Regions from separate parts of the Marinilactibacillus sp. XAAS-LB27 genome, predicted to be linked through region 3. Evidence: predicted binding sites of a transcription regulator. Region 3 holds the regulator's gene; each other region holds the start of a gene.
What was found. The regulator LexA, encoded in region 3, represses DNA repair genes until DNA is damaged. The targets are predictions, from matches to a motif close to CNAACANNTGTTNG.
Positions count from the first base shown of each region.

Region 1: VXN63_RS03425 (replication-associated recombination protein A) is a predicted target of LexA. The motif match lies at 2,361-2,374, and genes of this name have one in related genera.
Region 2: dnaB (replicative DNA helicase) is a predicted target of LexA. The motif match lies at 1,985-1,998, and genes of this name have one in related genera.

Region 1 covers NZ_JAYXKP010000001.1:714,758-719,028, reverse strand. Annotated here, with positions in the region: gene VXN63_RS03440 (acetate/propionate family kinase) at 1-58, shown strand, start outside; gene VXN63_RS03435 (universal stress protein) at 118-579, opposite strand; RNA gene ssrS (6S RNA) at 734-922, opposite strand; gene VXN63_RS03425 (replication-associated recombination protein A) at 1,031-2,293, opposite strand; gene gshAB (bifunctional glutamate--cysteine ligase GshA/glutathione synthetase GshB) at 2,481-4,271, shown strand, end outside.
Region 2 covers NZ_JAYXKP010000007.1:38,460-42,730, forward strand. Annotated here, with positions in the region: gene VXN63_RS09410 (DHH family phosphoesterase) at 1-1,431, shown strand, start outside; gene rplI (50S ribosomal protein L9) at 1,456-1,905, shown strand; gene dnaB (replicative DNA helicase) at 2,084-3,457, shown strand; gene VXN63_RS09425 (PTS sugar transporter subunit IIA) at 3,607-4,089, shown strand; gene VXN63_RS09430 (PTS fructose transporter subunit IIB) at 4,102-4,271, shown strand, end outside.
Region 3 covers NZ_JAYXKP010000001.1:547,893-552,163, forward strand. Annotated here, with positions in the region: gene tkt (transketolase) at 1-701, opposite strand, end outside; gene VXN63_RS02650 (DUF896 domain-containing protein) at 829-1,071, opposite strand; gene lexA (transcriptional repressor LexA) at 1,341-1,976, shown strand; gene VXN63_RS02660 (NADPH-dependent FMN reductase) at 2,045-2,614, opposite strand; gene VXN63_RS02665 (LLM class flavin-dependent oxidoreductase) at 2,627-3,700, opposite strand; gene VXN63_RS02670 (winged helix-turn-helix transcriptional regulator) at 3,815-4,150, shown strand; gene VXN63_RS02675 (adenine phosphoribosyltransferase) at 4,223-4,271, opposite strand, start outside.

The DNA.
Region 1 (4,271 bases), 170 kb from region 3:
ACTTGTTCCAACTGATGAAGAAGTCATGATTGCTCGTGACGTTGAAAAACTTAGATAACAACTAAATAAAAGCACATTGCCTTTATGAGGAAGGGCAATGTGCTTTTTTGCATGTTGTTATTTAATTAAGTTATTTTTCACATCTGTTCGAACGACCAGTACATCACAATCTGCGTGTCGAATGACATATTCAGAAACGGAACCCACAAATATTCGCTCAACAGCATTTAGTCCTGTAGCACCTAGCATAATCAAATCGACATCGTTAGACTCAGGAATTTGTTTAGCAACCATTACTTTTGGAGAACCATATTCAAGTACAATTTTCACATTAGAAACGCCGTCTTTTTCAGCTTCAGCTTTGTACTGTTCTAAAGTGTTCTGCGCTTCTTCTCTGGCATTATCAGCAATGGATCCATCAAAAGTAGAAAAAGACTGATAAGCACGTGTATCTATAACATGAGCTAAAACTAGAGCAGCACGATTTCGTTCGGCCACAGCAACGGCTTTTTTGAAAGCTTTTTCTGCCGCCTGAGAACCATCAACAGCAACGAGTATTTTATTGTATTCTTGTAACATAGGGATTCCTCTCCTTTGTATTCAAGTTTTCTGTAATTGTATATCTATAGTATACAAGAAAAAATAGAGATTATGATAATAGTTTAACCTTTTTGCAAAAGAAGGGTATAAAAAAACCACTTTAGTTTCCTAAAGTGGTTCAATTGCTAAGTATAAGAAATCCGATGGTGCCGGTAGATTGTCGTGTTTGGTTGAACCCGCAATATAGCAGGTGGGCTTCACCGGAAAAATATCTGACTACCAAGTGATAAGGCATGACATGAATTCTTCCTTCAGAATCCCAGGTTTTAAAGAATATGTTCGGTCAACACAGTAGCCGACAACGCGTACACCTCAGAAATCTTACTCTTATAATAGCATCGAATCCTAACTTTGTCAATCAGTTGAATTGTGTACTTAAAACAATATAAGCAAAATAATTCAGTGTAATCGTTTGTTCGTTTGATTAAGTTTATGAATTGAACTTGTTGTATTGTTTTGACAATGCTTCCTCAAATTTACTTTTTGAATTGGGGACATAGTACAGGGCTCCATTTAGCGAATCAGGTAAATATTGTTGTTCTACCCATGAATCAGGATAGGCATGTGGGTATTTATAAGTGACTCCTCGATCAAGCTCCTTTGCTCCGCTATAATGACTATCTTTTAAATGATTAGGCACGTGTCCACTTTTTCCTTGCCTTACGTCTGAAAGTGCTTGATCGATTGCAGATATAGCAGAATTTGATTTTGGAGAAAGTGCTAATTCAATGACTGCATTTGCTAACGGAATTCTTGCTTCGGGGAACCCTAATTTTTCTGCAGATTGAACGGCTGTTACAGCTCGAGCAGCGCCGGCAGGATTTGAGAGACCGATATCTTCGTAGGCAATAACCATTAGTCTTCTACAGATAATTTGAAGCTCCCCAGCTTCAACCAGTCGTGCCATATAATGTAAGGCGGCATGAACATCACTACCTCGGATGGATTTTTGGAAAGCTGAAATAACATCATAGTGTGCATCACCATCTTTATCATGGGTGAGCACTTTTCTTTGCAAACATTCTTCGGCTATCGCTAATGTAACTCGGATGATGTCTTCATCATCTACGGGAGTCGACTCAGCAGCCAGTTCAAGAGCATTCAGAGCACTTCTAAGGTCTCCGTTCGTTGCTCTAGCAAAATGCGTTAGAGCCTGCTCATCTACAACAAGTGACAGCTTGCCTAGACCGCTTTCCTTATCAGTTAAAGCTCTGTTTAGTGCCGATTTGATTTGTTCTTCGGATAGTGGTTGTAATTCAAATATTTGGGATCGGCTTCTAATAGCCGGATGAATAGAAATATATGGATTTTCTGTTGTAGCACCGATCAAGATGATACGACCACTTTCAAGGTGAGGTAAGAGGAAATCCTGTTTTGGTTTATCTAACCGATGAACCTCATCTAATAATAAAATAACCGTTCCACTCATTTTTGCTTCTTCAGCAACAATTTGTAAATCTTTTTTTGAATCAGTTGCTGCATTGAGCATTCTAAAAGCATACTGAGTTGATCCCGCAATGGCACTTGCAATACTAGTTTTTCCAATTCCTGGTGGTCCATATAAAATCATGGAAGATAAGCGTTTAGCTTCAACCATACGCCAGATAATTTTTTCTTTTCCTACAAGATGTTCTTGTCCAACAATCATATCTATAGAAGTGGGTCGCATACGATAAGCTAATGGCTGACTCAAACTAACAGCTCCTTTCGATTTCATTATAAGTAGTATAACACGAGAAAAATAGAATCTCTAATTTTAGTGAACGTCCGTTTGTGTATAGAGAAAATATTTATCGCAATCTTATACTGTTTAGACGTACTACTTTGTGATACTATGTATAGTGAATTAGTTCCAAAAAGGGAATAGATGAGGGCATGATATGATGGATATTAAAGGAATAATCAGCAATAATCGATTAAATAAAAGTGTAATGCAAGGATCTTTTGGTATTGAAAAAGAAGGCATTCGTGTGGATGAAGAGCAGCGACTTTCGCTAGAAGACCATCCTGCAGTTTTTGGGGACCGTTCGTACCATCCCTATATTCAAACTGATTTCAGCGAAGCACAGCTGGAAGTTGTAACACCACCTATGGCATCTCTCGATGAAGCGTTCAAGTGGATGCAAGCATTAAATGATGTTACCCAACGCTCCATTAGTCACAGTGAATACGTTTGGCCGTTTAGTATGCCAGCTGTTTTACCCGACACAGAGCAGATCCCAATTGTAAGAGTTAGTGATCAAAGTGAAGTAGCTTACAGAGAAAAACTCGCAAAAAAATATGGAAAGAAAAAGCAATTGATCAGTGGTATCCACTATAATTTTGCATTTTCGGATGATTTTATCCAAGCTATATTCGAAAAACAAGAAACGTACAGAACAGCTAAAGAAGTTAAGGATGAAATTCATCTTAAACTGGCGCGTAATTTCTTAAGTCATCAATGGATATTGACCTATCTATTCGGTGCTGCACCATTTGCACATGAATCATTTTTTGAAATAGATAAAAAAGAATCTATTTTAAAGGATCCAATTCGTTCTATCCGCAATAGTCAGCACGGCTATCACAACACGAACGATATCGTTGTTCGTTATGACGAATTACAGCACTACGTGCAAGATGTTGAAGATATGGTTGCAAAAGGCACGCTTAGTGAAGAACGAGAATTTTACGGAGCGGCTCGACTAAGAGGTAAATCCAAGAAAATTGGTCGTATGATCGAGACCGGTATTGAGTATGTTGAGTTCAGACCATTTGATATCAATCCTTATAGTGCTCTTGGATTGACGAAGGAACAAGCAACGTTTATTCATCTGTTTTTTGTGCTCATGATTTGGATGGAAGATTCCAAAGATTCGGCTATGATTCAAGAAGGAACTCGTAAGAACGAAGAAGTTTCTGTGGAAAATCCATTTAGCCAAACAAAGTACCATGAAGAAGGTCTTGAGCTTTTAGAAATTATGAAGCAAATGGCAGAAGAACTGGATTTAGATGCGGTGTATCATGAAGTAGTGGATACGGCTGTAGAGCAGTTCAACTATCCAGAGAAGACACTTGCTGCTAAACTGACCAGTCAAATAAAATCAGTGGACCGATATCTTGAAATTGGGAAAACTCTTGGACAAGGCTATAAAAAAGAAGCGAATGAAAAACCCTATCTTCTTAGTGGTTTTGAGACGATGGAGATGTCTTCTCAATTATTGATTTTCGATACACTACAAAAAGGTATTCGATTAGAAGTTCTGGATGAAGTCGACCAATTTTTGAAGTTGTCTCACAAAGGACACGAAGAGTATGTGAAAAACGGAAACATGACCGCTAAGGATACCTATATTTCACACTGGATCATGGAAAACAAAACGGTTACGAAAAAAATTCTTAAAAGCAAAGGATTCAAAGTACCTGGTGGAGAAGAATACCAAACTAAAAAAGATGCGCTTGACGATTTTTATAAATTTGAGAATCGTTCTATAGTTGTTAAACCTAAGTCGACTAATTACGGATTAGGCATTACGGTCTTTAAGCATTCTCCGAGTATAGAAGACTTTGAAGAAGCCATTGATATTGCATTTAGTGAAGATGCTTCGGTACTAGTAGAAGATTACGCAGCTGGAACGGAATATCGGTTCTTTGTACTTGATGGTAAGGTGAAAGCCGTCTTGTTAAGAGTT
Region 2 (4,271 bases), on a different contig from region 3:
GGTTGGCTCTTCCTTGATAATTACGATGAGGTTGTTCAAGGGCTGGATGACCGTGGAGTGTCAGGATTTAATAGCTTGATTACGACCTATTTATCAAATTGGGGTAAGCAACATAGTATCTTTTACAAAAAGACTTCTGAGGATAAATACTTTCTTTTATTAAACAGAAGTGAGTTAAAAAGAATTGAAAATGAGAAATTTAATATCATAGACAATATTAGAGATAGAACGTCAAAACGAAATTTACCGCTTACAATTAGTATCGGTATTGCTTACGGAGATGATGACTTTGATAAGCTTGCTGAACTGGCACAAAGCAATTTGGACTTAGCACTGGGCCGTGGTGGAGATCAGGCCATCGTTAAAGAGGTTGATCAAGAACCTAGGTACTACGGTGGTAAAACGAATCCAATGGAAAAACGTACAAGAGTGCGTTCGAGAATGATCAGTCAAGCTATGCAAGAATTAATCAAAGGAAGCGATCAAGTGTTCGTCATGGGTCATAAGAACCCGGATATGGATGCTATCGGATCTTCACTAGGTATAGCCCGTATTTCTATGATGCTTAAAAAGAAATGCTGGGTCGTTATTGATCAGGATGACTTAAGTAATGACGTAGGTAAGCTGATGAATGAAATTGAGAAACAAAATCAAGTGAATCAGAATATCATTTCTCCTGCCGAAGCTCAAAATATCATTACAGAAAATGATTTAGTTGTTTTAGTAGACCATCATAAACCATTGCTATCTATTGCACCAAACTTGCTCAAGAAAACGAAGAAAAATATCGTTATCGATCATCATAGACGTGGAGAAGAGTTTACCGAAAATCCATTACTTGTTTATATTGAACCATACGCTTCTTCAACTGCTGAGCTGATTACAGAGTTATTCGAATATGTATCGTCGGATGGGGAACCAATCAACCGTATTGAAGCGACAGCCATGCTAGGTGGTATTATTGTAGACACGAATAACTTTAGCTTACGTACCGGTTCAAGGACGTTTGATGCAGCCAGCTATTTGCAGTCCGTCGGCGCGAATTCTACAATGATCCAAAGATTATTGAAAGAAGATCCAGAAACTTATCTGAGACGTAGTAAATTAATTGAAACCATTGAGTTTGTTCATGAAGGTGTCGCAGTTGCTCATGGCAAAGACCAGCAGATTTATCCGCCCGTTACATCAGCACAAACTGCGGATACGATGTTGAGTATGTCAGGTGTTGAAGCAGCCTTTGTCATTACAAAACGTTCAGATGATATGGTTGGGATCAGTGCAAGAAGTCTAGGTAAGATCAATGTACAGATCATCATGGAAAAAATGGGTGGAGGCGGACACTTGTCCAATGCAGCTACTCAGATTGATGGGAAATCTGTACAAGAAGTTAGAGAAGAATTAATCGCACAAATCAAAACAGCATTTGACTAATTTAAATAAGAGGAGCGTTTAACTATGGAAGTAGTTTTATTGAAAGATGTCAAAGGTACAGGAAAAAAAGGCGAAATCAAAAATGTATCAGACGGATACGCTAATAACTTTTTATTGAAAAAAGGATTGGCAAAAGAAGCAACAAACTCAGCAGTAAAAGAACTATCTGCTAAGAAAAATGCTATGAAGCGTGAAGAAAATGAGATTTTAGAAGCAGCCAAACAAGATAAGAAAAAAATAGAAGACAATTCAATCGAACTTCATGAAAAAGCGGCAGAAGATGGCCGACTGTTCGGATCTGTTACAACTAAACAGATTGCTAAAGAGCTAGAAAAACAACTCGGTATTAAAGTTGATAAACGTAAACTGAATCAACCAATACCAATGAGAGCAGTAGGATCTCAAAACGTAGAAGTGAAGTTGCACAAAGAAGTAACTGCAGAATTGACGGTTCGTGTAACAGCAATAGACTAATCAGTAAAAGGGAGAGGCTCTAGAAGCTTCTCCCTTTTCTCTGCTTTTAAAGGACGATAAAATAAAGTAATAAGAATCGTAAACAATTGTTCCCTTATATACTTTTAGAATGAGATATTGTACAATTAAGAATGAATTTGTGACCTATAAGGTGCGAAAGGAAGAATACACATTGGCTATGGAACCATTAGGCGATCGTTTACCACCACAAAATATTGAAGCCGAGCAATCTGTACTGGGATCTATTTTACTAAACCCTGAAGCATTGATTCCGGCGATGGAATACATTGAATCGACAGATTTCTATCGTCGTGGACACCAACTGATTTTTCAGACGATGATTGATTTGAGTGAGCGGAACGAAGCATTAGATGTTGTAACGATTGCGGATATGCTGGAATCAAGAAATCAGCTTGAAGATATTGGTGGGACACCTTATTTGGCTGATATAGCGACTACAGTGCCTACAGCTGCAAACGTAGAGTATTACTCCAAGATTGTCGAAGAGCGCTCTATACTACGTCGGTTGATCCAGACAGCAACAGAAATTGCCTCAAGAGGATATGACGAAGCAAGCGATCTTCCCAACCTTCTAGATGATGCGGAAAGAAAGATACTTGAAGTGTCCGAAAAGAGAAGTCGTAGTGGATTTGTCAATATCGAGACAGTTCTAAGAGAAACGATCAATAATATTGATGAACTATTTCAAAATGATGAAGAAATCACAGGGATTTCTACTGGATATAAAGCATTAGACCAGATGACTGCTGGATTACATGAAGATGAGCTGATTATACTAGCAGCGAGACCGGGTGTAGGTAAAACAGCATTTGCTTTAAATGTAGCACAAAATATCGGGACGAAAACAGACGAAACCGTTGCGATTTTTAGTTTAGAGATGGGTGCGGAGCAACTAGTTAACCGTATGTTATGCGCGGAAGGCACCATAAATGCTTCGAATTTAAGAACAGGGAAGCTGACTGAAGAAGAGTTCACTAAGCTGTTTGTTGCAATGGGCAGTCTTTCTAAGGCAAATATTTATATTGATGATACACCAGGAATCCGTACAGCAGAAATCAGAGCGAAGTGCCGTCGCTTGAAGCAAGAGCGAGGTAGTTTGGGATTGATCGTAATTGATTATCTTCAACTGATTGAAGGTTCGGGTAAAGAAAGTCGTCAGCAGGAAGTATCGGATATCTCTAGACAGTTAAAGAAATTAGCTAAAGAGTTATCGGTTCCTGTTGTTGCCTTGTCACAGCTTTCTCGTAGTGTAGAGCAAAGACAAGACAAACGACCAATTTTAAGTGATTTGAGAGAGTCAGGATCGATTGAGCAAGATGCCGATATCGTTGCCTTTTTATACCGAGAAGATTACTACCGTAATGAAGATGAGGAAGATGAAGACGAGTCAGCTGAAGATAATGTCGTCGAAATTATTCTGGAAAAAAACCGTTCTGGAGCACGTGGGACGGCCAAACTCTTATTTATTAAAGAGTACAATAAATTTTCTTCACTAACTTATTATCCGGAAGATCAGATACCGGAGTATTAACGTCATAAAATCCCTACTAATCTAAGTTGATTTAACTCTCTTAGATTAGTAGGGATTTTTTAGTATAAAAAAGTAAACCTTTTCATACTAAAGGATAGACTGGTATACTAAAAATAATCAGAGTTTAAAACGGAGATGAGGTAGTGCAAATGGATCAGAAGGATGAACAGGGATTAGATATATGGATTAATCTAAGGTTCTCTACTCAGAAACACACAGATAAAGAAACTGTACTGAAGAATCTATCTATGTGGATTTCTAGTCAAATAAGAGAGAAAAGTGATCCTCAAGAACTACTATCCAGTATCCAAGAAAGAGAAGCATTAGGTACAACGGGCTTTGGCGATGGTTTCGCCATTCCTCATGGAAAGGTAAAGAATCTAAAAAAACCAGCTTTAATAGTCGTTCGTTTAGAAGAAGCGACCCAATGGGATGCGTTAGATGATCAAAAAGTGGATCATTTGTTTATCATATTGGTTCCTAAAGAGGATACGGATAATAGACATTTATCCTTGTTATCGACACTAGCCTATCATCTAATGGATGATGAAATAAAAAAACAGGTTAAAACGATTCAGGAAGAAAAAGAAATGAGATGCTTAATAGAAACGATTTTTGAAAAAGGAAGATAGGGAGGAATTATCTTGAATATCATTGCGGTTACGGCTTGTGCTACGGGTGTTGCGCATACGTTTATGGCTAAAAAAGCTTTGGAAAATGCTGCAGTTAAACAAGGTCATCAGATAAAAGTCGAGACTCAGGGTGCAACGGGAATAGAAAATGAATTAACACAGACAGATATCGATCAAGCAGA
Region 3 (4,271 bases):
TTTGCAGCCGTAATGGCTTTATCAATAGCGTCCAAATCGTTACCATCTTCAACAAGAATATGTTCCCAACCATAAGCTTCAAAACGTTTCCCAACGTTTTCGGTGAAAGCTTTTGAAGTAGGCCCATCCAAAGAAATGTCGTTGGAATCATAAAGCATGATCATTTTACCTAATTTAAGGTGTCCTGCTAGAGAAGCCGCTTCTTGAGATACGCCTTCCATTAAATCACCATCTCCACATAGTGCATATGTGTAGTGATCAACGATGTTGTGGTCTCCCTGATTATAGGTTGAAGCCAAGTGCGCTTCTGCCATAGCCATACCTACTGCATTCGCTACGCCTTGTCCTAAAGGACCAGTCGTTGCTTCAACACCGTCAGTATAGTGTACTTCAGGGTGTCCTGGTGTACGACTATCTAGCTGACGGAAATTCTTCAAATCATCAACTGTTACATCATAACCTGCTAAATGCAATAAGCTATAAAGTAACATTGATCCGTGTCCAGCAGACAAAACAAAGCGATCGCGATCGAACCATTTCGAATTTTTCGGATTAACATTCAAGTGACGTGTCCATAGTGTGTAAGCCATTGGTGCAGCACCCATTGGTAATCCAGGGTGTCCAGAATTTGCTTTTTGAACGCCGTCAATACTAAGAGTTCGAATTGTATCTACAGCCATTTGATCAGTTTTATCAAACAAGTAACTCATTCCTTCCTATTGCTAAAAGTGGTAACGCTCCTAATCATTGTACTATTTATATTAGTTTTATTCAACGCTTTCATAGAACATTCGTAAATTTGTCCGTACGTCTTTATTTGGAAGGAGATTAGTCTCTATTATGGATTCCTTTATCTTTTTGAATCCCTTTAAGTTTTTCTGGGGTAACGTCTTGACCATCTGGATCTACAATTTTCATTCCTTCTATATGATTTCTCATACCAGATCTAAAAGCTTTAATGTATTTTTCTCTAAGATCTTTCTGCTCAGTTACTTCTTCCTGTGTCAAACCTTCGCTTCTTTGTTTTCTAACTAACTCATTAATTCTATCTAATTGGTCTTTTGCTAACATTTTATATCCTCCTATTAGGCTTTCTAGCCTATACTTTTTCTTTTAGTGCATCCTATTGCGAACAACCATTGTAATACAAATGTGCTTAAGAATCTAATTTCCTAGGGAAATCCAAGCTTATTTCGAACATTCGTTTGATTAGATGTTCGGTATATGATATAATTTTACTAAAGTTTACGAACATTGTGAACTCTTATTCACTGAATCATACACTAGACTATTATTATACTTAATTTAAACGACAATTTGAAGGGATGAGGTGTTACAATATGACTACTAGAGGCCGTAAAGGCGAAAAACAAATCGAAATTTTACGTTATATTCATGAACAAGTAAACAAAAGAGGATATCCACCTACTGTTCGAGAAATTGGATCTGCCACTGAATTATCTTCCACTTCTACTGTGCATGGCCATTTAGCTAGACTAGAAAAGAATGGCTTTATCTTGAGAGATCCTTCAAAACCAAGAGCAATTGAATTCACTAAAGAAGGTTTGATTAAAATTGGAATTGATGAATTTGAAAATCATATTCCATTATTAGGTGTTGTTACCGCCGGAGAACCTATCTTAGCCGTTGAAGAAGCAACGGATTATTTTCCAATTCCTAATGACTTAGAAATTGATAAAGGTAATCTTTTCATGTTGACCATTCGTGGTAACAGTATGATTAATGCTGGAATTTTTGATGGTGACCAAGTCATCGTCAGAAAACAAGAATCCGCTCAAAATGGTGACGTCGTTATTGCAATGACTGATGATGAAGAAGCAACGTGCAAAAGATTCTATAAAGAACAAGGTTATATTCGCCTTCAACCAGAAAATGATACGATGGATCCGATTATATTATCTGATGTCTCTATCTTAGGTAAAGTTGTTTCTTTATACAGATCACATATCTACTAGAATAGGTTAAAACGAAAAGGCAGTCATGCTGTGAAGGTAAAACACTTCATAGTCATGGCTGCCTTTTTTTAGAATCCGTATGCTTCTTCTTGTGCTCCCCAAATTCCTTTATAGGCGGTTGCAAGTATAACTGTATCCTCAATGAGTTTTTCAAGTCTGAAATGAATATCGTCATTATTAATTTTTCCAGCTGTATAGTCTGTATCCAACAAGAAAACATAATTTGGTACAATATTAGATTTCATATAGCTGAGGATAGGCTTAAGTTGCTGCTCAGGTATTAAATAATGTCTATTTGACCCTGCTGTTGCAATGATTGCCGAAACTTTATTTTGTAAAGCGCTTTGTGGTAGTAAATCAAAGACGTTTTTCAATACAGCAGGTATGGATGCTTGGAATATCGGTGTCGCGATAATAAGGATATCTGCTGCCATAATGGTTTCTGTGATCAGTTTATTATCCCCAGTATAATCAAGATAATTTCTTCCATCACTAAATTGCATCTCATAATCTTTTAAATCCAATAGCGAATACATATGATCTCCGCCATACTTTACTTCAAGTTCAGCCATGACTTTATTAGCCACTATAGAAGACTTCTCCCCGACGTTTGAACCTGCTAATACGACGATATTCATCTAATCTACTCCTTATTTTTTAGTGTGCTTTCTAATCGCTGGTAAGATTTTCTCACCAATAATGTCAATATTTTTCTTAATATCATCCATAGTAACACCACCAAAATCCAGTTGGGCAATGTAGCGTTGATTTCCGAATAATTCATGCTGATAAAGTATTTTTTCAATAATTAATTCTGGGTCTCCTACATTGATGACACTTCTGTAGTCTTGTCCGTGAGCAAATGCTTGCTTAGGAAATCCTTGTCCATTTGTTTTTTTCATTCCTTCATTAACGTGAGGATAGTATTCTCGGAAGGCGTCCATTTTATTCGTACTAGCATAAAAGAAGCCTGCTGTTGCTACTGGTAATGTTTTAATATCGTACCCAGCTTCGGCAGCTGTTTCTCTGTAAAGATCAATCGGTTTCTTGAATTCAGATGCCGGTCCTCCCAAGTGCGCTTGATACATTGGAACACCCATTAATCCCGCTTTTTGTGCAGAAGCATAAGAGCCTCCCACTGCTCTCCATATTGGTAGACCATTCTGGTCGTTATCTGGTCTAGGTATAACGTGTGCATCATTTAGAGGTGCACGGTATTCCCCTTTCCAACTCAACCTTTCATTTTCATTGATTCCTAGTAATAAGTTAAACTTTTCTTCAAATAACGCTTCATAGTCTCTAAGATCATATCCTAGCAAATCGTATAAGCCTACTCTTGAAGCACGACCCGCTACGATTTCCATACGACCATTAGATAATAGATCGATTGTTGCGGCATCTTCAAAAACACGGACCGGATCAGACGTACTGATAATTGTTGATCCTGATGATATTTTGATCTGATTTGTAGCTTGTGCTATAGCCGATAAAATGATCATATGTGCTTGCGATACAAAATGATCTTGGTGAGATTCCCCAAGTTGAAAAATATCTATCCCAGCTTCATCAGCTAGTACAGCCGTCTCTATAATCTCTTTGATTCTTTGTTGAGCAGAAATTCTTTTTCCAGTATGTGGATTTGGTAAATGGTCTCCAAGTGTGTATAAGCCAAACTCAAGCCCTTTACTTTCATCAATTTTTGGTAAAATTCGATTGTTGATCATAAATGTATCATTCCTCTTATAATTAGTAAGTTAATTATAACATGATTCTTTATCTATTGAAGTAGGTACTTTATAGTGCTATAGTATACTTAATATACTAATGGAGGTGTACAGATGATATCTGATCTAGAACCAGAACATTGCAAAGTAAATGAACCTTTAGACATCTTATTTGGTAAATGGACCCCTGTTATTTTATTGAATTTAATGCATACCAGTCCAATGCGTTTCAGCGAAATTAAGAGAGCCATTCCGGAAATCACACAAAAAATGTTAACTAAGCAATTACGTGAATTGGAATCTCAACTGATTATAACCAGAGAAGTTTTTCCAGAAGTTCCCCCTAGGGTGGAGTATTCCGTCACTGCCTATGGTAGAACGTTGGAACCCATTCTTGATGCTCTCCATCAATGGGGAAATGCACACAAAAAGAAATTACTTGAAAATTGATAAAAAAGTACTGTACTGTCATAGACTGATTTCAACTTTCAGTCTTAAGACAAGTACAGTACTTTTTTTATTTTAGTATTCCATTAAAGTGAAGATATCGTAACCTTTAATTTTCTCTCGA